DNA from 4 places in the Paenibacillus sp. FSL H8-0122 genome. Region 1 is predicted to be linked to each of the others. Evidence: riboswitches for the same ligand, from Rfam matches in the RefSeq annotation. Region 1 holds a riboswitch; each other region holds the start of a gene.
What was found. Region 1 has a riboswitch for cyclic di-GMP ahead of NSS64_RS25435 (transglutaminase-like domain-containing protein). Riboswitches for the same ligand answer to the same signal wherever they lie in the genome.

Region 1 (5,019 bases):
CGTTAAGGGGCTGATTGATGCCCAGAAGAATATGTACAACTATCACAGCCAGCTTGTAGCTACACATCCGTTCGCCTCCTCCTGGTGGGAGTGGCCGTTCATGAAGCGTCCGGTGTGGTTCTTCAGCGGCGGTGAAGGCTTGCCGGCAGGCAAGGCGAGCAGCATTGTAACGATGGGCAATCCGCTGATCTGGTGGACAGGAATCTTCACGATGCTGGCTGCTGTATGGTTCACCCTGAAGCGCCGGGACAAGAGCCTGTATATGATCTGGATCGGCTTCTTCTCACAGTATGTTCCGTGGATGCTTGTGCCGCGTGAGACGTTCCTGTACCATTACTTTGCGATGGTGCCGTTTATGATTCTATCCATTGTGTACATTCTTAAGCTGCTTGACGGCAGGTTCCAGGGTGCCAAATATCTGCGGTACTCCTATGTTGCGGCCGCCGCCATCCTGTTTGTAATGTTCTATCCGGTATTGTCCGGCATGCAGGTGAACAGCAGTTATATCATTCATGTACTTCGCTGGTTCCCTTCCTGGGTATTCTAGGAGGGGAGCTGTAAGAGCCGCATAGCTGCTCAAAGCTGATGTTGATGAAGCGCATCAAGGAAGCTGTGGCTTACAATAAATTTAGGAGGAACCCTTGTGAAGGCCAGATATAGTGTAATTGTGCCCATGTATAATGAGGAGGAAGTCATTCAGGTAACGTACGAGCGGCTCAAAAAAGTAATGGATGGTTGCGGCGATTCCTATGAGCTAGTATTCGTCAATGACGGCAGCCGGGACCGTACGGCTGAGATTATGCGCGGCATAAGCAATACGGATGAGCATGTCAAGCTGATTGACTTCTCCCGTAACTTCGGCCATCAGGTGGCGATTACGGCGGGTATGGATTATGCTGAAGGCCAGGCTGTTGTGGTCATTGACGCAGATCTCCAGGACCCGCCGGAGGTCATCCTGCAGATGATCGCCAAGTGGAAGGAAGGCTATGAGGTAGTCTATGCCAAGCGGCTGAAGCGCCACGGAGAGACCTTCTTCAAGAAGGTGACAGCCAAAATCTTTTACCGTCTGCTCAGCAGCATGACCAGTGTGGAGATTCCCACGGATACCGGGGACTTCCGGCTGATCGACCGTAAGGTCTGCGATGTGCTGCGCGGCCTGAAGGAGAAGAACCGTTATGTACGGGGGCTGGTAAGCTGGGTCGGCTTCCGGCAGACCATGGTGGAATATGTGCGGGAGGAACGCTTCGCCGGGGAGACGAAATATCCGCTGAAGAAAATGATCCGCTTTGCGCTCGACGGAATCACCTCCTTCTCGCACAAGCCGCTCAAAATCGCCTCGTATATCGGATTCTTCCTGTCCTTCTCCAGCTTCATCTACCTGTTTCTGGTCTTATTCCAGAAAGTCTTCACCTCTTGGACTGTGCCGGGCTGGGCATCCATTGTCGGGGTTAACCTGCTGTTTAACGGCATTGTGCTGATGCTGCTGGGCGTCATCGGGGAATACATCGGACGGATCTATGATGAATCGAAGGACAGACCGCTCTATATCGTAAGCGAGACACGGGGCTATCCGGATGCCGAGACCGAAGACACGCGGAAGGAAAGCGACTATGCAAAATAAGGCCTGGAGCGCAGGCATGATCCAGTTTCTGAAATTCAATGCGGTGGGCTTGCTTAACACGTTCATTGATTTTGCGGTATTTACCCTGCTGCATTCCCTGGGGATGCTCAACACCCCTGCACAGATTATTTCCTACAGCGCCGGGACGGCCAACAGCTTTGTCTGGAATAAGAAGGTGACCTTCAAGGGCCGGGACAGAGGAGGCAATAGCGGCTTTGACCGGATGCAGCTGGTGAGATTTATTGTGCTGAATCTGCTGGTGCTGGGCATTTCGGTGCTGCTGATTCATCTGCTGAATGACCGGCTGGGAGTCCAGGTGCTGATGGCCAAGGTGCTGGTTACCTTTATTACAGTAATCATTAATTTCTTTGGAAGCCGGAAGTGGGTATTCTAAAGAGATAGAGCGTATATCTTCCCCGTATTCTGCGGAGGCAGCACTTATTCTATATTGCGGAGGCGATTGTCATGCGGAAGTTATCCTATTTGATTATACTTGCCGGGGTCCTGATTATGCTCTACCCCAAAGGAAGCGAATGGTACGAGGACCGTCAGCAGCAGAAGCTGCTGGAAGAGGCTGAACAGGCCTATAGTGAAATCGTTCCTTCGGCTACGGCTCCTGCCAGCCAGGATCTGAGTAAGCCTTATGCGGAAGTCACCCAGCTGCTGGCGGAAGAGTCTGGTGCGGAAGAGCCGGTGCCCACTACAGCGCCCGAGATTGAAGTGGGAGGCAAGATCACCGCTATTATTGAAATCGATAAAATCGATCTGAAGCTGCCTGTACTGGAGGGCGCCACCAAGACCAATATGAAGCATGCAGCGGCGCATATGAAGGAGACAGCTCCGATTGGCGCGGTAGGCAATGCAGCGATTGCTGCGCATCGGTCAAGAACGGCAGGGCGGCTGTTCAACAGATTGGATGAGGTTGGTAAAGGGGATACCATTACTGTTATTACAAGCGGACAGGAATACAAGTATGTTGTATATGATGTATCTATTGTAGAGCCTACCGATATTTCGGTACTGAAGGGAAAGGATGATGATAAGATTTTGACCCTTATTACCTGTGATCCGCTAGTCAACCCTACCCACAGACTTATCATTCACGCGAAGCTGACCTGATTCTATCAGGACAAGGCGATAAAGGTCGAAAAAACATAAAATTTTAGTATATTTGTGGTGAAATCTAGCAATTGGGTCTTGCTAATAGATATAGATATGGTAAGATATAACTATGAAAGCTAATACACGATAAACGGCAAACCTATCGAAAGGTAGGGACGCAAAGCTACAGGGCCTTCCCGTCATGGATGGCAGCCAGTTACCGAATGAAGAGGCTTTTTTTGTTTGTTTTCATTCTGAATCTGTCATTATGTGGTAGTAGATTGGACAGATAAAGCTTATACGATAACGGCAAACCTATCGAAAGGTAGGGACGCAAAGCTAAAGGGCCTTCCCGTAAGAATGGCAGCCAGCTACCGAAAGGGGTTTTATCCATGAAGAAGTTTTATTTAATGCTGATTACACTTTTTGTGATCGTCACTTCCGTGCAGACAGGCACTGCTCAAGCAGCAAATGCAGATTCAAGCTGGTTAAATGTTGGACAACTTGATCAAGGGATTATCGGGGTTTCGTACGATGTTCCTAAGGACAAGAAGATGAAGCTCATGATTACCAAGGACAATAACAGCTATACTTACAACTTATACACTTCCAAACCGACCGAGACGTTCCCGCTGCAACAAGGTAATGGCTCTTACAAGGTCTCCGTTCTTGAGAATACTACCGGCAACAAATATAAAGTACTATCTTCCGAGACTGTATCTCTCTCCATGAGCAATGTGAATGCCGTATATTTGAGCTCTGTACAGAATGTGAAGTGGAGTTCTTCCGATAAATCCGTTCAAAAGGCAGCACAACTTACAAAGGGTCTGACCACAGATGCAAACAAAGTTAAGGCTATCTACAATTACATCGTAGCTAACGTGAAATATGACTACTCTCTGGCCAACAGTGTAAGCACGGATTATATTCCGAACAACGACAACACACTGGCTACCAACAAAGGGATCTGCTACGATTACGCTTCCTTGTTCGCTACTATGCTCCGCAGTGAAGGGATTCCAACCAAGTTGGTTATGGGGAATACAAGCTATGTAACTTCATACCATGCCTGGAACGAAGTGTTCCTGAACGGCAAATGGGTGACGATTGATACTACAGTGGATGCAGGTCTGGGTAAGAAAACAGCAACAACAGAACTGGTCAAATCAGCAAGCAAATATACTGCAGCGAAATTCTACTAAGAATAGCTGTGAACTATAGCATTATCTGAGACTAACCCGCTTAATCATTAAGCGGGTTATTTTTATTTATATAAAGGTTGCTTTTTAATAGATGGATAGGTTATTATAAATAAGCGTTGTTGGAGCGGCAGAGGAAATGAGAGATTACTTAAATAAGTGATTTCAAAAATAAAGCTTGCATTGCTCAGATGAACGTGATATATTATAAGAGTTGCTGGTGACGATAACATCGCCGCTGACAACGAGCTTGATCTTTGAAAACTGAACAACGAGTGAGTATCTGGAGATCACTTCGGTGAGATCCAAAATGAGAGAATGTAAATTCTCGTCAGATGTTTCAAAATGAGCAATCGCTCTTTCTAAATACCAATTTGGAGAGTTTGATCCTGGCTCAGGACGAACGCTGGCGGCGTGCCTAATACATGCAAGTCGAGCGGAGTCTGAGAGGAAGCTTGCTTCCTTTCAGACTTAGCGGCGGACGGGTGAGTAACACGTAGGCAACCTGCCCTCAAGCCTGGGATAACTACCGGAAACGGTAGCTAATACCGGATAATTTCTTTCTTCTCCTGAGGAGAGAATGAAAGGCGGAGCAATCTGCTGCTTGGGGATGGGCCTGCGGCGCATTAGCTAGTTGGTGGGGTAACGGCCCACCAAGGCGACGATGCGTAGCCGACCTGAGAGGGTGAACGGCCACACTGGGACTGAGACACGGCCCAGACTCCTACGGGAGGCAGCAGTAGGGAATCTTCCGCAATGGGCGCAAGCCTGACGGAGCAACGCCGCGTGAGTGATGAAGGTTTTCGGATCGTAAAGCTCTGTTGCCAGGGAAGAACGTCCGGTAGAGTAACTGCTACCGGAGTGACGGTACCTGAGAAGAAAGCCCCGGCTAACTACGTGCCAGCAGCCGCGGTAATACGTAGGGGGCAAGCGTTGTCCGGAATTATTGGGCGTAAAGCGCGCGCAGGCGGTTATTTAAGTCTGGTGTTTAAACCTTGGGCTCAACCTGAGGTCGCACTGGAAACTGGGTGACTTGAGTACAGAAGAGGAAAGTGGAATTCCACGTGTAGCGGTGAAATGCGTAGATATGTGGAGGAA
Region 2 (5,019 bases), 1.1 Mb from region 1:
GCAGCATCCAGCTGTTCTTTGATCGCTGTTGTCATTATCGGGTCCCTCCTTATTTCAAAAACTCATTGGTGAACAATCCGCGTATGTCCTGTTCCTTTTTCACAAAGCCCAGCTCGACCAGATTCTTCTGCAGGGTCTCCCAGGACGCCTCATCCATCGAGCCCAGCGGGAGCTTCTCCGGATCAAGCAGCGGAATGCTGGCCTTCATCATATTGACCTCATGCTTCAGATCCAGCTTCTCGCCATACTTCAGGCCGAATTCCGCCGCTTCGTCTGGATGCTTCACTGCATAATCCCAGCCCTGCATGGAGGCCTGCACGAAGCTTGCGACCATCTCCGGGTCCTTCTTGATGATAGACTCCGTAGTGAATAAGGTATCGGCATAGAAATTGATGCCATAGTCGTTCGGGTCGATAATATTCACTTCCTTGCCCTGCTCCTCTACAGCCAGCACTTCATTAATGACATAGCCGGGCCAGGCCTTGACCTGCCCGGTCAACAGCGGACTCAGATCGTATTTGACCGGCATCTCTTCGATTTGCGAAGGGTCGATGCCCGCGCTTTTCTCCATGGCCCGGAAGGTCAGCTCTTCGTTGCCGCCCAGCTTAATGCCTACCTTTTGCCCGACAAGGTCCTCCATAGTCTTGATCCCGGACTCTTTGAGTGTGAACATGACGAACGGGGTTTTGCGGTAGATCGCCGATAACGCTTTGACAGGGACGCCTTTCTCTCTGGCGATGACGACCTGGTCGGCACCCGTAACTCCGAACTCCTCACTGCCGGAAGCTACCATCTGCACAGCCGGGAAATCCGAGCCCCCCGGGCGGATCTCAACATCCAGCCCCGCTTCTTTATAGAAGCCTTTTTCCACCGCGGTATAAAAGCCGGCAAACTGCGCCTGGTGAATCCACTTCAGCCGGAGCACCACCTTCTTCAGCTCGCCTGAGCCTTCCGCTCCCTGGCCTTCGGCCTTACCGGCTTCCGTAGTGTTACCGCAGGCGGTCAGGAGCAGCATCAGCGAGGTTAACAGCATCAGCGCTTTCGTTCTGGACTTGTTCCACATGGTTATTCCCCCGTTTATGAATGATTTAGTATTGCTCCAGCGCACGCAGCACCGCTTGTGAATCACTTACACTGCCGAACACCCCGCCCTGCATTTGAACCATACTCAGCGCCGCCAGGTGATTCGCTTCATCCGTCGCTCCCGTGCAATCCGCAAGAATCAGACACTCGTACCCGCGGTCATTGGCTTCCCGCATCGTGGTGTGTACACAGACATCGGTCGTAATACCGGTCAGAATCAGATGGGTAATTCCTTTATTCTTCAGGATCAGGTCCAGGTCCGTTGCGTAAAAGCTCCCTTTGCCCGGCTTGTCTATAATGTACTCTCCGCGGGCAGGCGCCAGCTCCTCAATGATCTGCCAGCCACGCTCCCCCCGCACGAGGATTCGTCCCGCCGGTCCTTCGGAGCCGATCTCGGCCCCGATCTGGCGGCTGCGCCACCGTTTGTTCGCCGGCAGATCCGACAGATCCGGCTTATGCCCCTCGCGGGTATGGATCACGGTGAACCCTTCAATCTCCCGGATACGTGCCAGCAGCCGCTGAATGGGCTGAATCGCCCTCGCTGTTAATGAGAGGTCATAACCCATTCTCTCGACGTAACCGCCCTTGCCGCAAAAATCCGTCTGCATGTCGATAATCATCAGCGCTGTCTTCGCCGGGTCCACAGCCCCGTCATAAGGCCAGATGTAAGGTGTTGCTGCAATCTGCATGGTTTATGCTCCTCTCCTGATGTCGCTATCTCTATCAATGTTATATTAATTAACATTAATTCGCGTTTCCTTGGTATGAGTTAGATTATATTACAATGAATTTGGGATGTCTTCGGTTTTATTACGAAATAATGCACTGAATGTTTGTGTTTATTTACATAGTTAACATATACATAACATTCATACTCGCAATACTCCTTATCAAAAAGGAACACTCCGGGTCTTACCAAGCCCAGAGTGTCCCAACAGTTCAATGCTCACACTTCCCCCCTTCTGCCTCTTCCATAAGCTGTAAGCGCTGGGAAACCAGTTTTTTTGTCGAAATAGAGCTGCATATTTCGAGTTTTTTGATAAATAGGCATAATATAGTTGAAAAATAGCTCTTTAAGTACTAGAATTAAGCTTGTTTGCAGAAGTTAATGACGCATAAGAACTATTTATGATTCTTTTTGTCGATTGCAGTCGACCACTATTCATTGCCTCTACAGGATGTATATCATTGATCTATTTCTAAAGGCAAACTCCCCGAAAGGGCAGGACGCAAAGCTATGGGCCTAAGAACGCCAGAATCTGCGTTTACGGTTGCCAGGCTGCCAATAGAGACCACTTAAGCCAGCTGTTCAGGAGGGGGAAGCCTCCCAGGCTTGATGATGTTCTTTTTCTGTACGAATTGCCATTGATCATACGAAAAAGTGAGGTTACAACCATGCCGCAGCAGGATATCGAACCAAGCCGATATGAATTCGTAGAGTCCCTGATGCTCGAACGTAAAGGTCTCCTGGATTCATTCTCTGTGGAGGGCCGAGCTTCTGACGGGACAACTGGAGATAAGAATGGAATTATCCTCGTGCAGGACAACCAGATATTTATTACTCCCCCGCTCCCCGGAGGTGCTCCCGCCCGCATTTCTGCGATCCACCCTGTTGTCCTGAAGATCAACTGGAAGACCGTTACAGAACCAACCGAGGTCACCAGGGCGGATTATATCACTTGGGAGATCTGTGAGAAGCCGCAATATGAAATTACCGTATCGCCTGACAAGCTCAAGGTCCACTTCACTTTATACCGTGCAGAGAAGTACGCCTGGAATCTGGTCAACTGTCCTGCCGCCTTCGAAGCGGTTGTCCGTGCCCAGCCCAATCCGGCGATGCTGCTGTCCACGCTTACCATAGAACAGATTATCGCCTCACTGGACAACCGTTTTATTCTGCGCAACCTGAACATTCCCGCCCTGTACGCGGAGCTGGAGAACCCTACATATCTTCCCGTATGCATCGCTGAAGGAAGATCCCCGCTGCCCGGCAAGGAAGCCCGGCTGGAATTCCTGCTGCCGGAGCATACACTGGAGGGGAACCGGATGCTTCAGGGACAGGGAGCCCCGGGTCAGAAGCCTGAGGATACCATGGAGTATCTCCGTTTCCCGGGGGCCCCCTTTACCTTTGCAGGCGAAGTCTTCGCCCGCAAACTGCCGCCCGAAGAAGGCATTCCCGGCCTCGACACAGACGGAAGGGTACTGCCCCCTCCCCCGCCGCAGGATCTCTACTTTGCTGCCGGTAATCATGCCAAGCTCCTTCCCTGCGGTCATATCGTGGCCCGGCATACCGGCAGACCCCGCATCTGCGGAGGAAACAGCAGCGTCCGGATATGTGACTTCCCTCCAGCCTGTCTGCTGACCAGCGAGATGACCGATCCTGCGGGCGATGTTATGTTCGCAGGTGACATCATTGTACCGGGAGATCTGGAAGGACCTGTACGGGTTGAAGCCCTCGGGAATGTGTACGTCTATGGCGATATCCGCCAATCTACAATTATAGCCACCGGCAGTATTTACGTTAGCGGCCAGGTCACCGGCAGCGGCCTGTACGCCGGACACGCCGGGGTACTGCAGCATCGTCTGCATAGCCTCGCAAGCCTGCTGCGGACAGAGACGGACGGACTGCTGGAGGCAGCGCGCCAGCTGGCCAAGAATGTGGAATCCCGCCAGCAATCCGTGAATTACGGCCTGGTAGTCATGCTGCTGCTGGAGGATAAATACAGCCACCTCGGCAGCCTGATCCGTGATCTTCAGGCTGCCCTGAGCCGTATGAACGGAGAGTTCGGCTCCGGCACAGACCCGCTCCGGCAGATGCTTGAGGTATTCGCCCATCCGGGACAATTCACCGGGTACATCACAGACAGTGTGCTAAGCCGCTTCTCCAGGCTGCTCCTCAAGCTGAGCGAGGAGATTGAGCTGCTCCAGGAGGAGCATGCGGTAATTAATCTTGCCCGGTCGCAGGAGAGTCGCCTGGAGTCCGGCGGCAAGCTGCTTGTGCGTGATTCTGCTAAGACTACTACTATATAAGGAGAAGTGAGAGCGTGAGATATAACCGTCTGGGCAATAGCGGCCTGCAGGTGTCCGCCCTGGGTCTTGGAACCAATTCCTTCGGCAAACGGGCAGATCAGGAGACCTCGGTCCGCATTCTGCACACCGCTATGGATCAGGGCATTAATTTCATCGATACCGCCAATATCTATGCCGGCTCTGAATCGGAGCGGATCATTGGCCTTGCGCTTGAAGGCAGACGCCATAACGCTGTGCTGGCGACCAAGGCCGGATTGCCGAAGCATGAGGGACCCGGCGGCAGCGGCTCTTCGCGCCATCATCTGATGCAGGAGCTGGAGGGCAGCCTGCGCCGGCTGAAGACCGACTATGTGGATCTGTACCAGATTCACACCTTCGACCCCTACACACCGCTGGAGGAAACACTGCGCACGCTGGATGATCTGATCTCCGCAGGCAAGGTGCGGTATATCGGAGCCTCCAATTATGCCGCCTGGGAGCTGATGAAGGCGCTCGGAATCAGCGAAGCGCGTAACTGGGCGAAATACATCTCTATCCAATGCAGCTATTCGCTGGCTGACCGCACGCCCGAAGCCGAACTGCTTCCGCTCTGCCTGGATCAGGGGCTGGGCATCATCCCATACTTCCCTCTGGCGGGCGGCATTCTTACCGGCAAATATGTCGGCAGCAGCAGTGCCCCTGCCGGCTCCAGAGCAGAGACCGATCCGAACTTCCGCCGCTTCCTTACCCCGGAGCGCATCTCGCTCGGGGAGCAGGTTCAAGCAATTGCGGAGGAGATGGGCACTTCACCTGCGGCTCTATCCCTGGCCTGGCTGATGAACCGGCCCGCCGTCTCCACAGTGATTGTCGGCGCAACTACAGTAGAGCAGGTACAGCATAATCTGCAGAGTCTCTCTGCTTCACCGG
Region 3 (5,019 bases), 180 kb from region 1:
CGTACCCGCCCGCATTGCCTTGGTTCATATGAATATTATGGACGCCCTGCCCAGGGGAGAAGCCGAAGTATTTATCGGATTTATCCTCTTCGGGTCCCCAAGGCTCGCCGAATACGTACAGGGTTGCATCCTGTTCCTGTGCCTCCTTGAGATAAGAGGTGATTTTATCATACAGATTGTTGTGGGGATCATTGTCTTCCTTGTCATCCTGGTTCGTATTAGGCAGAGCCACCATCTTACTGGGAATCACCAGGTTTCCCCTGATATAATCTAGGGCAAGGCTCCGGTTATGCCAGGTGATCTTCGTGAAGCCGGATTCAAGCGTGAGCCAACGGGCCGTTTCTTCCGCTTTGAAATCTTCGCCCACATAATAAAGCACCTGATTTGCAGTGTCCTCCGGTAAATGTTCCGCTTTAGCGCTTGATCTGATATTGATAGCCACCCTGTACTTTTTATGAATATCACCTTCAACCTCAACCAGTACCTGGATATGATTATTTTTGACACCTAGCTTATATATGATATTCTCATTGGATAATTTGCATTTTAATACCCCGTACCCTTGATCTAATCCGTTACCCATAGTCCGTCAGTCCCCCTTCTTAGCTATTATTCTTTCCCGTAGAAGGCCATAGTAATTCTGAGTAAAAAGGTGTTCATCAGAGGAGGCAAGCTACATTATGAAATGCCTGACCATACGCCAGCCGTGGGCCACGTTAATTGCGCTGGGAGAAAAACAAATCGAAACCCGGACCTGGCGGACCGCCCACCGGGGAGAGTTAGCCATCCATGCCGGGATGCAGGTGAATAAGGCGATCTGCCGGACGGAGCCGTATCAGTCGTTGCTGGCACGTTACGGCTACACTGCGGACAACCTGCCAACCGGCAAGATCATTGCAGTCAGCCGCATTGCGGATTGCTGTGAGGTGACGCCGGAGCTTGCGCAGCAAGGCTGGCCGGGCGGCAATGAATATGTATTCGGCAATTATGCCGAAGGAAGGTATGCCTGGAAGCTGGAGGAGGTTGTTCCGCTGGTACATCCCATCCCTGCTAAGGGACGTCTGGGTTTCTGGGAATATCCTGTGCTGGAAGAGGAATTGTGAATTTCTTGACGGCAATGTGAAGAAAAATTGCTCCAGATTGGCTGTCAGCTGGTATAATTGGGATATTCGGCGGGAAATCTTCCTATATATAAGGATAGTTGTGCTCTGAGGCGGTCTACCGCTGGAGAGGGGCAGAAATGCCGGGAAGGAGCGTATGCATAATAGATGGGAAGCCTTCTAATTGCATGGCTTTGTATGCTTTGTTTGTTTCTTGCGTTCAGGGATCAGGTAAGCCGGAGAATCCTGTACCCGGTAGCTGTGGTGGTGATATGCGGCACGCTCGGGTATTGGACGTTGTTAATGTAACCGCATCCGGGTGAACATTTCATGCAGAAGTCTGCCGCTTGCGGCAGGCTTCTTTGGTTAGCCCTGCTCCATCTTCTCCATACCCAGGTATCTGCGCATATGCAGAGTGGCCTGGGCTGCAATCACATCATCCAGCAGCAGCATCCGCTCGTGATAACCCCTGCAGACGAATTTGGCTTCAACACCCGCCTCCAGCCGCTGCTGCTCATAGACCTTCAGACCACGGGCGCGCATCCCGGCACGGACCTCCCGCAGATCAGCAGAAGCGGCATGGACGGCCGACTGGATTACCTCCAGATAAGGCGCAGGCGTGCGCAGCTCTGAGGCTATAGCAGAAGCATCCCGCTCGAAGGCGGATAGAATAAGCGGCAGCAAAATATAGGATTTGACCAGCAGGTTATCCTGGCTCTCTGCTCTTTGCATCCTTCTCAACCCCTCAAAGAGAACGTATATTCGCATTGTAACTCATCCTTCAAAAAATAATCAATGGGTTTTATAAATTAACTCAAATAATGTGATATATTTCACAAAAAAATAAGATGAATTATTTTATATTAAAATTGAAATATTAAAGATTAAAGATTGAAAAATAAATCAGCTCAAAGGAGAATGGCAATGAGTCATGAAGGAAGTCTCCGCCGTGGTTTGGTATTCGGGATCATTCTAAGTGTTCCGCTCTGGGTATCGATGATTGGCTGGGTTCAGCTGTTCGGGTCTGCCTAGGCGACATTTTATTCAAAATATATGAAGTCTATTAGCAGGTGTCGTCCCTATGGGCGGCACTTTTTTTCTGAGCTGAGCTGAGGGCTATAAAATAGGACAAATGAATCAAATTTAAATAATATAAATTGATATTATTATAGGGAAGAGAGACAAACGGCTACAGCCAATCTTCTGATTTCTCGACTTTTTTCGTCAATAAATAAAAAGAGACTCGCCCCTGAACCCTTATGGTACAAGGGATCAATGAGGAACCATCGAAAAATATAATTTCAAAAAATATACTGGGAATGGATTGACAATAGGATGGGGGAGCGGATAAACTGAAATTAGTACAAAAGTAACAAATGTCATAGACTCAACGATGAATTTACATAAGTTACTCCCAATTTCATACCGAAATCATGTACAAACGCAAACCGGATCGAAAGAACGGGACGCAAAGTCAGGAATCTACTGTCTCTAAAGTTGAGACTAGGGTCGTCCGGCCGCCGTGAAGCTAACCCTTCTTGGCGGTCTTTTTGTTGTTATAGTCGCGTGACAGATTCATAGAATAGTAACTAGGAGGTGTGGACTATTGAAAAAAGGAGTACGTAAAACAGCCGCCATCCTTATGGCAGGCTTATTGACCGTATCCAGTGCTTTTACGTGGGGCACGGATGTCAGAGCAGCTTCAGGGGTTCCTTATACGCCAACACCGGTTTTGGGGGTCGCAGGGAATTTTAATGCTTTTATTCTTGGGGATTTCACACAAGGCGGTGATCAGATTGAAGGCCGTCTGGCAGCGGCGGGGAACATTACCCTCACCGGAGGTTACGGAGTAGCCAGGGCATACAGGAGTGCTTCGCCTACGGATGTGCTGGTTGCGGGCAAGAATTTTGAACATTCGGGTAGCGGAGAAATTTACGGAAATGTGGTATACGGGGACAGCATTACAGTCAATGAGCCCCAGGTTAAAATTATAGGTACTAAGAGGAAAGAGAAGCCGATTGATTTTGCAGCCGAGCAGCAGGCTCTGATCTCCCGTTCCACAGAGTATGGGGCCTTGGCTGACACGAATGAGATCGGCAATAACAATTATGGACAGCTCAAGATAAGTGCACCGGATCGTTTCAATGTAGTTCATTTGGATGCCTCGACACTGGCGAAGACCAACTATATTGAATTCAACATTGCACAGAACGCTACGCTGATTATTAATATAAGCGGGCCTACAGTCAATGTGCCGAGCTTTTCAATGAATAACGGCAGAGCCAGTCAAGTATTGTTCAACTTTTACGAAGCTTCTGAGGTGAATATCGCTAATACCTCCTTCTATGGCAGCATTCTCGCACCCAGAGCGGATGTTCATTATGCCCGAGCAGAGCTGTACGGAACCCTGATTGCAAAATCTTTTAGCGGCGGGGTAGAGATGCACCTGGGATTGTACGAGGGAGAGGGGCCGCCGCCGAGTCCGACGCCGACCGCAACACCGACACCTAGTCCGACACCAACGGCAACGCCGACAGTGAAACCAACACCAACGGAAACGCCGACACCGACTGTGAAACCAACACCAACGGTAACGCCAACGCCGACAGTGAAACCAACACCAACGGTAACGCCGACACCAACTGTGAAGCCTACACCGACGGTAACACCAACACCTACAGTGAAACCTACACCGACGGTAACGCCAACGCCAACGGTAACACCAACGCCAACGGTAACGCCTACACCTACAGTGAAACCTACACCCACAGTAAAACCTAGCCCGACACCTGTGTGCACCCCAACTCCAAAGCCAACGCCGACCGTGAAGCCGACGACAACACCGACCGTGAAGCCAACGCCAACGCCGACGGTGAAGCCAACACCAACGCCGACCGTGAAGCCAACGCCGACGCCGACCGTGAAGCCAACACCAACGCCGACCGTAAAGCCGACGCCAACGCCAACTGTGAAGCCGACGCCAACGCCAACTGTGAAGCCGACACCAACGCCAACTGTGAAGCCAACACCAACGCCGACCGTGAAGCCAACACCGACGCCGACCGTGAAGCCAACACCGACGCCGACCGTGAAGCCGACACCAACACCGACCGTGAAGCCGACGCCAACACCGACCGTGAAGCCAACACCAACGCCGACAGCGGTACCGACACCAACGTCGACCGTGAAGCCAACACCGACGCCGACCGTGAAGCCAACACCGACGCCGACCGTGAAGCCGACACCAACGCCAACGGTAGAACCGACACCGACACCAACGGCAGTACCGACACCAACGCCAACGGCAGTACCGACACCAACGCCAACAGCAGTACCGACACCAACACCAACGGCAGTACCGACACCAACGCCAACGGCAGTACCGACACCAACGCCAACGGCAGTACCGACACCAACGCCAACGGCAGTACCGACACCAACACCAACGGCAGTACCGACACCAACGCCAACAGCAGTACCGACACCGACACCAACAGCAGTACCGACACCAACGCCAACAGCAGTACCGACACCAACGCCAACGGTAGAACCGACACCGACACCAACGGTAGAGCCAACGCCAACACCAACGGCAGAGCCGACACCAACGCCGACGGTAGAACCAACACCAACACCGACAGCGGTGCCTACGCCAACACCAACGGCAGAGCCGACACCAACGCCGACGGTAGAGCCGACACCAACGCCGACGGTAGAACCGACACCAACGCCGACGGCAGAGCCAACACCAACACCGACGGTAGAGCCGACACCAACGCCAACGGCAGAGCCGACACCAACGCCAACGGCAGAGCCGACACCAACGCCAACGGCAGAGCCAACACCGACGCCGACGATAGAACCGACACCAACACCAACGGCAGAGCCAACACCGACGCCAACAGCAGTACCGACACCA
Region 4 (5,019 bases), 280 kb from region 1:
CGTATTGAGCCTCCCAGATGACGAAGGTCTCCGGTGCGAACACGTTATAACCATATTCGAAGCCGAGGACAGAGGCCTCGGACAGCGGACTGTTATAGACGCCGAACGAAGCGCTGGAATCACTCAGCTGATGCAGCGGAGAATAGAGTTCGCCGTTCTCGCTGTCATGCAGCACCAGATGGCGGTGGGCGAAGGTGCCGCGCTGTGAATCCTGTCCGCTGAGACGGATCGGCGTGCCATCCTTGAGGATGGTAGCGAAGGCAAGTGTCTCTGCCAGCGCCCAGTCTACCCGCTCTCCGTCATTCAGCGCATCCTTGCGGCGCTGCAGAATCCGTTCCAGCTTCGGATAGACCTTGAAGCCGGCCGGTACGCGCAGCAGCTCGCGGTTAATCTCCTGCAGACCGGCCAGAGGGAAGGCGGTCGGACGCTGCTTAGGACTGTCGTTATCCAGGGCGACGGCGGCTTTGGACTCCGCATTCTTCTGCTTGCCTTCCTTCATCTGATCGAAGGCCTGCTGGAGGACGCTCTCCGCCTCGGCAATCATGTTCTTCAGATCATCGGTTGTGATTACCTTCTCGCGCTCCAGGCGTTCTGCATAAGCGCGGTACACAGTAGGGTGGTTCCGCACTTTGCCGTACACAATCGGCTGGGTCGTCTCGGGATCATCCATTTCATTATGTCCGTGGCGGCGGTAGCCGATCAGATCAATCAGGAAGTCCTTCTTGAACATATGGCGGTAAGCGCTGGCCAGACGGACTGCGGCAATACAGGCTTCCGGGTCATCGGCATTGACATGCACGACCGGAATCTCATACCCTTTGGCCAGATCGCTGGCATAATGGGTGGAGCGGGAATCCTCGCTCTCTGTGGTGAAGCCGATCCGGTTATTGACGATAATATGCACGGTACCGCCATTCTGATAACCCTGCAATTTGCCGATATTAAGCGTCTCAGCGACAATACCTTCGCCGGGGAAGGCTGCATCGCCGTGCATCAGCACAGCCATAGCCTTGCTTGTGTTCAGCTTAGGCAGTCCCGGAGCGTTGCGTTCTTCCTGTGCGGCGCGTGTGAAGCCCTCGACTACAGGATTGACGAATTCAAGATGGCTCGGGTTATTGGCCAGCGTGATCCGGGTGCGTACGGTCTCGCCTTCGCGGACGGCACGGTCAGCCCCGAGATGGTACTTCACATCACCGCTCCAGCCGTAGGTCACACCCATAGAGCCTTCCGAAGGGAACAGCTCTTTGTTCGGCGAATGATGGAACTCTGAGAAAATAATATCATAAGGCTTGCCCAGAATATGAGCCAGCACATTAAGTCTTCCGCGGTGGGCCATGCCCATCAGGATATGCTCTGCGCCGTCATGCGCGGCAGCCCGCACAATTTCATCCAGCATCGGCACAAGGGCATCATTGCCCTCCAGGCTGAAGCGCTTTTGGCCGACGAAGGTCTTGTGCAGGAAGGTCTCGAAATGCTCCACCTGAACCAGCCGCTTCAACAGTTCTTTGCGTTCTGTATTATTCAGCGGGGCAGGGGAGGTCATCGATTCCGCCTGGCTGTTGAGCCAGCGCAGCTCGCGTTCATCATGCACATGCCCGAATTCATAAGCAATGGTCTGTGTATAGGCCTGGCGCATTCTGTGGACGGCATCCATCGCGGTATGCACATCCGCAGGGGCATTATCCCAGATCAGCGAAGCGGGCAGGGCATTAAGATCCTCGCGGGTAAGCTCGTAGGTCTCCAGCTCCAGCCATTTGGCCATCGGGTTCGTGCTGCGCTCCAGCGGGTCAATGTCTGCGGCCATATGGCCATATATTCGAATATTAGCGATCAGCTTCGAGGCCTTGACAGCCTTCTTGAGCCACTCGGCATCTGCTGATACGGCAGGCCTTGGAGCCCTCTCGGCATCGGGTGCCAGTGGAGGGGGGCCGGATACGGTGAAGAGATCGCGGTAATGCTGTTCAACAGAAGAGGGGTCCTTGACAAATTGCTCATATCTTTCTTGAATGTAGCCCAGGTTGGGGCCGTAGTATTTGCTCCATACTGTGTCGTTATAGGGCTCTTTGACTGCCATGAATAGGTCCTCCTAACGGATAAACTCCACGCGAGGCATCCAGTGTGCCACTTGGCGGAGCTGCAAATGTTTGCGGTTTCATTCTCACCTTATTGTGCTACTTTCCGGCGGGGTAATCAATTCATACTTTCGCGCAATCCGTTCGCAATTTGGCATGATTCATTACAGTATTCATACGGAACTATCATAAATAGAAATAAGGCGGAGCGGATAGCGTTCCCTTTAGTATAATTAAACTATTACATAGGGTTTGAACTTGGAACTGGAAATATTTATACAAGCCGCTGGCAATTTCAGCTAAGTTTCCTCACATTTTATCATAAAAAAATTCCAGAAAACGACACACTAATCTCACATGATCTTGTATAATGTTATTGCGGAGAACGGTTTCATCGATTCTTGCCAGATCCTTTCATGATGGAAAGGGTCCAGTAAAAGGTAAACCTGCCGAAAGACAGGGGCACAAAGTCTCGGATCTAAAGTAGAAATACTACAAAGTAGCAATACTACTATGATGGCCGGACTGCCTGGGGACGCGAAAATTCTAGGAGGAGATTTCTTGGATATGTCCAACCAGGGGAATGACGAGCTGCAGGCAGTAGATCTGGATTTAGAATGGGTGCACTTGCTGATGTCTGCCAAGCAGGCGGGGATCGCGGCGGAGGATATCCGCCGGTTTCTAAGTGAGAAGGCGCTCCAGGCGATGTAAGGGCGGTCATCATTGCTGCGATACATACAGAAAAGGCACAGCGTCCGGTACGCTGTGCCTTTTCTGTATGCCGCTTGAAAGGATGCCTTCGCCGAAGGCGGCAGTCTCCCTGCCGTGCGGAGTCTTCCCTATGGCATACAATGCTCGTCTAGTTGTCCTTTTGTTCCATGCGCCATTTCTGGTAATCGAGGAATTCCTTGAATTCGCGTTTGCTTATACCGGAGGCCATGGCCTCCTGAACCAGCCGGAACCATTCCCCGTCCAGAGCCTGTTCTTCCGTCTCTGCCAATCCGCCATACAGCAGTGCATGAATGGATACCTGAAGCGCGTCAGCGATTTTTTCGATGAATTGAATGGAGGGGTTGGATTGAATGTTCCGTTCCACATTACTGAGGTATGATTTCGCCACATCAGCCTTATCGGCAAGCTCGGATAACGAATAGCCCTTCTCCAGCCGGAGTTTGTGGATGCGGCTTCCCATAGTATCTGACACGATTACAACGCCCTCCGTACTTTTTTGGTAAAAGATAAGAAGTGATATGCTTCGCGCTATACATTCTCCTTATCCTTCTCGTTGAAACGGTACCGCCCGTTCAAAGGCCGGCCAAGCCGTTTTCTCTTGTCAGTATAACAAAAATCCGCAAAACGGACAAAAATCATTGAACCCGGCAGCGGGAAAAAGAAACGGCATACCCGGCCCGGATGGGGGAGGATATGCCGTCTTGATGGTTTGCTGAAACGCTGCCTTCCTAATAAAAGGACGGCAAAGCCATGTTCACTTGTATAGGCTGGCCCCTGATCTACTTGGCTTCTCCCACTCCTTGAAGCGCATCGAAGGTCCAGTTCAGCGCTAAGCCGTCACCCTGGAAAATGTTCTGATCGAGCGTGTTGTCTACGAATTCGAAGGCGATCTTGAAGGTCTTGGACCCGGCGGCGGCAATCCCGCCTGGCAGTACACCTGCTGCTACGAGATCGTAGCTGGGGGTGTTTTTCAGATCCTTCAAGGAGATCTCGGACAGCACATGACCGCTTAGTGAACCGCCGGTGTACGTACTATCGAGGAGCTTGACCTTGAAGTGGTCTCCGAGATCCTGGCCTGCGTTATCTCCCTTGGCATCAGTCACAGTGTAAGTGGTGGCAAGCTTCAGGAATTTGATATCCAGTGTGCCGTCATTGGACAGGGTGAAGGTGCGGACGGTGTAATCTCCCGGCTTCAGATTCGTCAGCGCTACCGGAGTATTGAAGGAAGAGCCGAGCTTCAGCGTACCCGCTGCGAAGGTTGCCGTGCTGGTAGCTGTGGAACTGAAGTAAGCGAAGGTGCCCCCGCCGATTAAAGACAAGCCCAGTGCTGCCGATGCTACGCCAAGACCCAATGTTTTTTTGATACCCATGATTGATTTCCTCCTCGAATGGTTTGTTTTGTTGTGGAATTATTGGAGCGTGCCTTTTTCCTGGTTGGCTTCGAAATTCAGAGTCAGTGCAAGCGTGTCGCCCTGATAATAGTTCTGCGGCTGGAGGGTCTCCTTGAAGGCGAACTGGATGGTCAGGTTATCCGAGGTGCCGGCTTTGATGCCGGACTTCTCTCCGCCTAAGATCGCTCCGACAATTCCCCGGGCCACCAGATCGGGACTCTCCTGCTCCAGATCGGCCAGCGAGATGACCAGGAGCGGCGATTCCTTCTTATCCTTGTTCACGAGGAAGGTCACAATAATATCATCCTTGAAATTATGGGAGCCGTTGTCTCCCTGGGCGTCTGTAATGGCCGATGAGGTGCGCAGTACCACTTTGGGAATATTGAGCGTCCCGTCATTTTTGAGTTTGAAGTCCCGTAAGACGGTATCGCCCGGCTTGAGATTGCTGAGATTCACAATGACGGAGGGATCAGATTGTAATGATAGGGTTCCGTTGTTAAAAGAAGCTGAGGAAGTAGAAGTGCTGCTGAAGTAAGCGAAGGTGCCTCCGCCGACCAGGGTTAAGCCTAATGCTGCCGATACAACGCCGAGACCTAATGTTTTTTTGACGTTCATTTGTTCATCCCTCTCTTATGAGTCTGCTTTGTGCATAGCCGGTGCTTCCGGCAAGCTGTATTGTGGCTCCGCGTTTCGTAAACGGGAGAGGACAATCAATCATTGTACGAGGTCAGTCAGAGTATCCGGCCCGCCGCCGCTGGTTGTGGAAGACGAGACGTTCTTCTTTTCCAGTGCCGCAACGGCCTTCCAGGAAGAATACAGCGCGT

Region 2: it holds a riboswitch for cyclic di-GMP, as region 1 does, so the genes downstream of both, NSS64_RS30450 (flagellar assembly protein A) here and NSS64_RS25435 (transglutaminase-like domain-containing protein) in region 1, are expected to answer to the same signal.
Region 3: it holds a riboswitch for cyclic di-GMP, as region 1 does, so the genes downstream of both, NSS64_RS26195 (choice-of-anchor A family protein) here and NSS64_RS25435 (transglutaminase-like domain-containing protein) in region 1, are expected to answer to the same signal.
Region 4: it holds a riboswitch for cyclic di-GMP, as region 1 does, so the genes downstream of both, NSS64_RS26635 (anti-repressor SinI family protein) here and NSS64_RS25435 (transglutaminase-like domain-containing protein) in region 1, are expected to answer to the same signal.

The regions. Positions count from the first base shown of each region.
Region 1 covers NZ_JBBOTB010000001.1:5,949,511-5,954,529, reverse strand. Annotated here, with positions in the region: gene NSS64_RS25455 (glycosyltransferase family 39 protein) at 1-547, shown strand, start outside; gene NSS64_RS25450 (glycosyltransferase family 2 protein) at 644-1,621, shown strand; gene NSS64_RS25445 (GtrA family protein) at 1,611-2,015, shown strand; gene NSS64_RS25440 (class D sortase) at 2,087-2,740, shown strand; cyclic di-GMP riboswitch class I at 2,866-2,947, shown strand; cyclic di-GMP riboswitch class I at 3,021-3,101, shown strand; gene NSS64_RS25435 (transglutaminase-like domain-containing protein) at 3,115-3,924, shown strand; rRNA gene NSS64_RS25430 (16S ribosomal RNA) at 4,293-5,019, shown strand, end outside.
Region 2 covers NZ_JBBOTB010000001.1:7,070,905-7,075,923, reverse strand. Annotated here, with positions in the region: gene NSS64_RS30465 (ABC transporter ATP-binding protein) at 1-35, opposite strand, end outside; gene NSS64_RS30460 (ABC transporter substrate-binding protein) at 50-1,063, opposite strand; gene biuH (biuret amidohydrolase) at 1,089-1,772, opposite strand; cyclic di-GMP riboswitch class I at 2,278-2,370, shown strand; gene NSS64_RS30450 (flagellar assembly protein A) at 2,479-4,113, shown strand; gene NSS64_RS30445 (aldo/keto reductase) at 4,128-5,019, shown strand, end outside.
Region 3 covers NZ_JBBOTB010000001.1:6,132,993-6,138,011, reverse strand. Annotated here, with positions in the region: gene NSS64_RS26210 (YukJ family protein) at 1-583, opposite strand, end outside; gene NSS64_RS26205 (ASCH domain-containing protein) at 681-1,103, shown strand; gene NSS64_RS26200 (hypothetical protein) at 1,467-1,832, opposite strand; cyclic di-GMP riboswitch class I at 2,533-2,625, shown strand; gene NSS64_RS26195 (choice-of-anchor A family protein) at 2,707-5,019, shown strand, end outside.
Region 4 covers NZ_JBBOTB010000001.1:6,231,606-6,236,624, reverse strand. Annotated here, with positions in the region: gene NSS64_RS26640 (2-oxoglutarate dehydrogenase E1 component) at 1-2,074, opposite strand, end outside; cyclic di-GMP riboswitch class I at 2,502-2,605, shown strand; gene NSS64_RS26635 (anti-repressor SinI family protein) at 2,640-2,783, shown strand; gene NSS64_RS26630 (helix-turn-helix domain-containing protein) at 2,932-3,264, opposite strand; gene NSS64_RS26625 (TasA family protein) at 3,584-4,174, opposite strand; gene NSS64_RS26620 (TasA family protein) at 4,214-4,810, opposite strand; gene sipW (signal peptidase I SipW) at 4,910-5,019, opposite strand, start outside.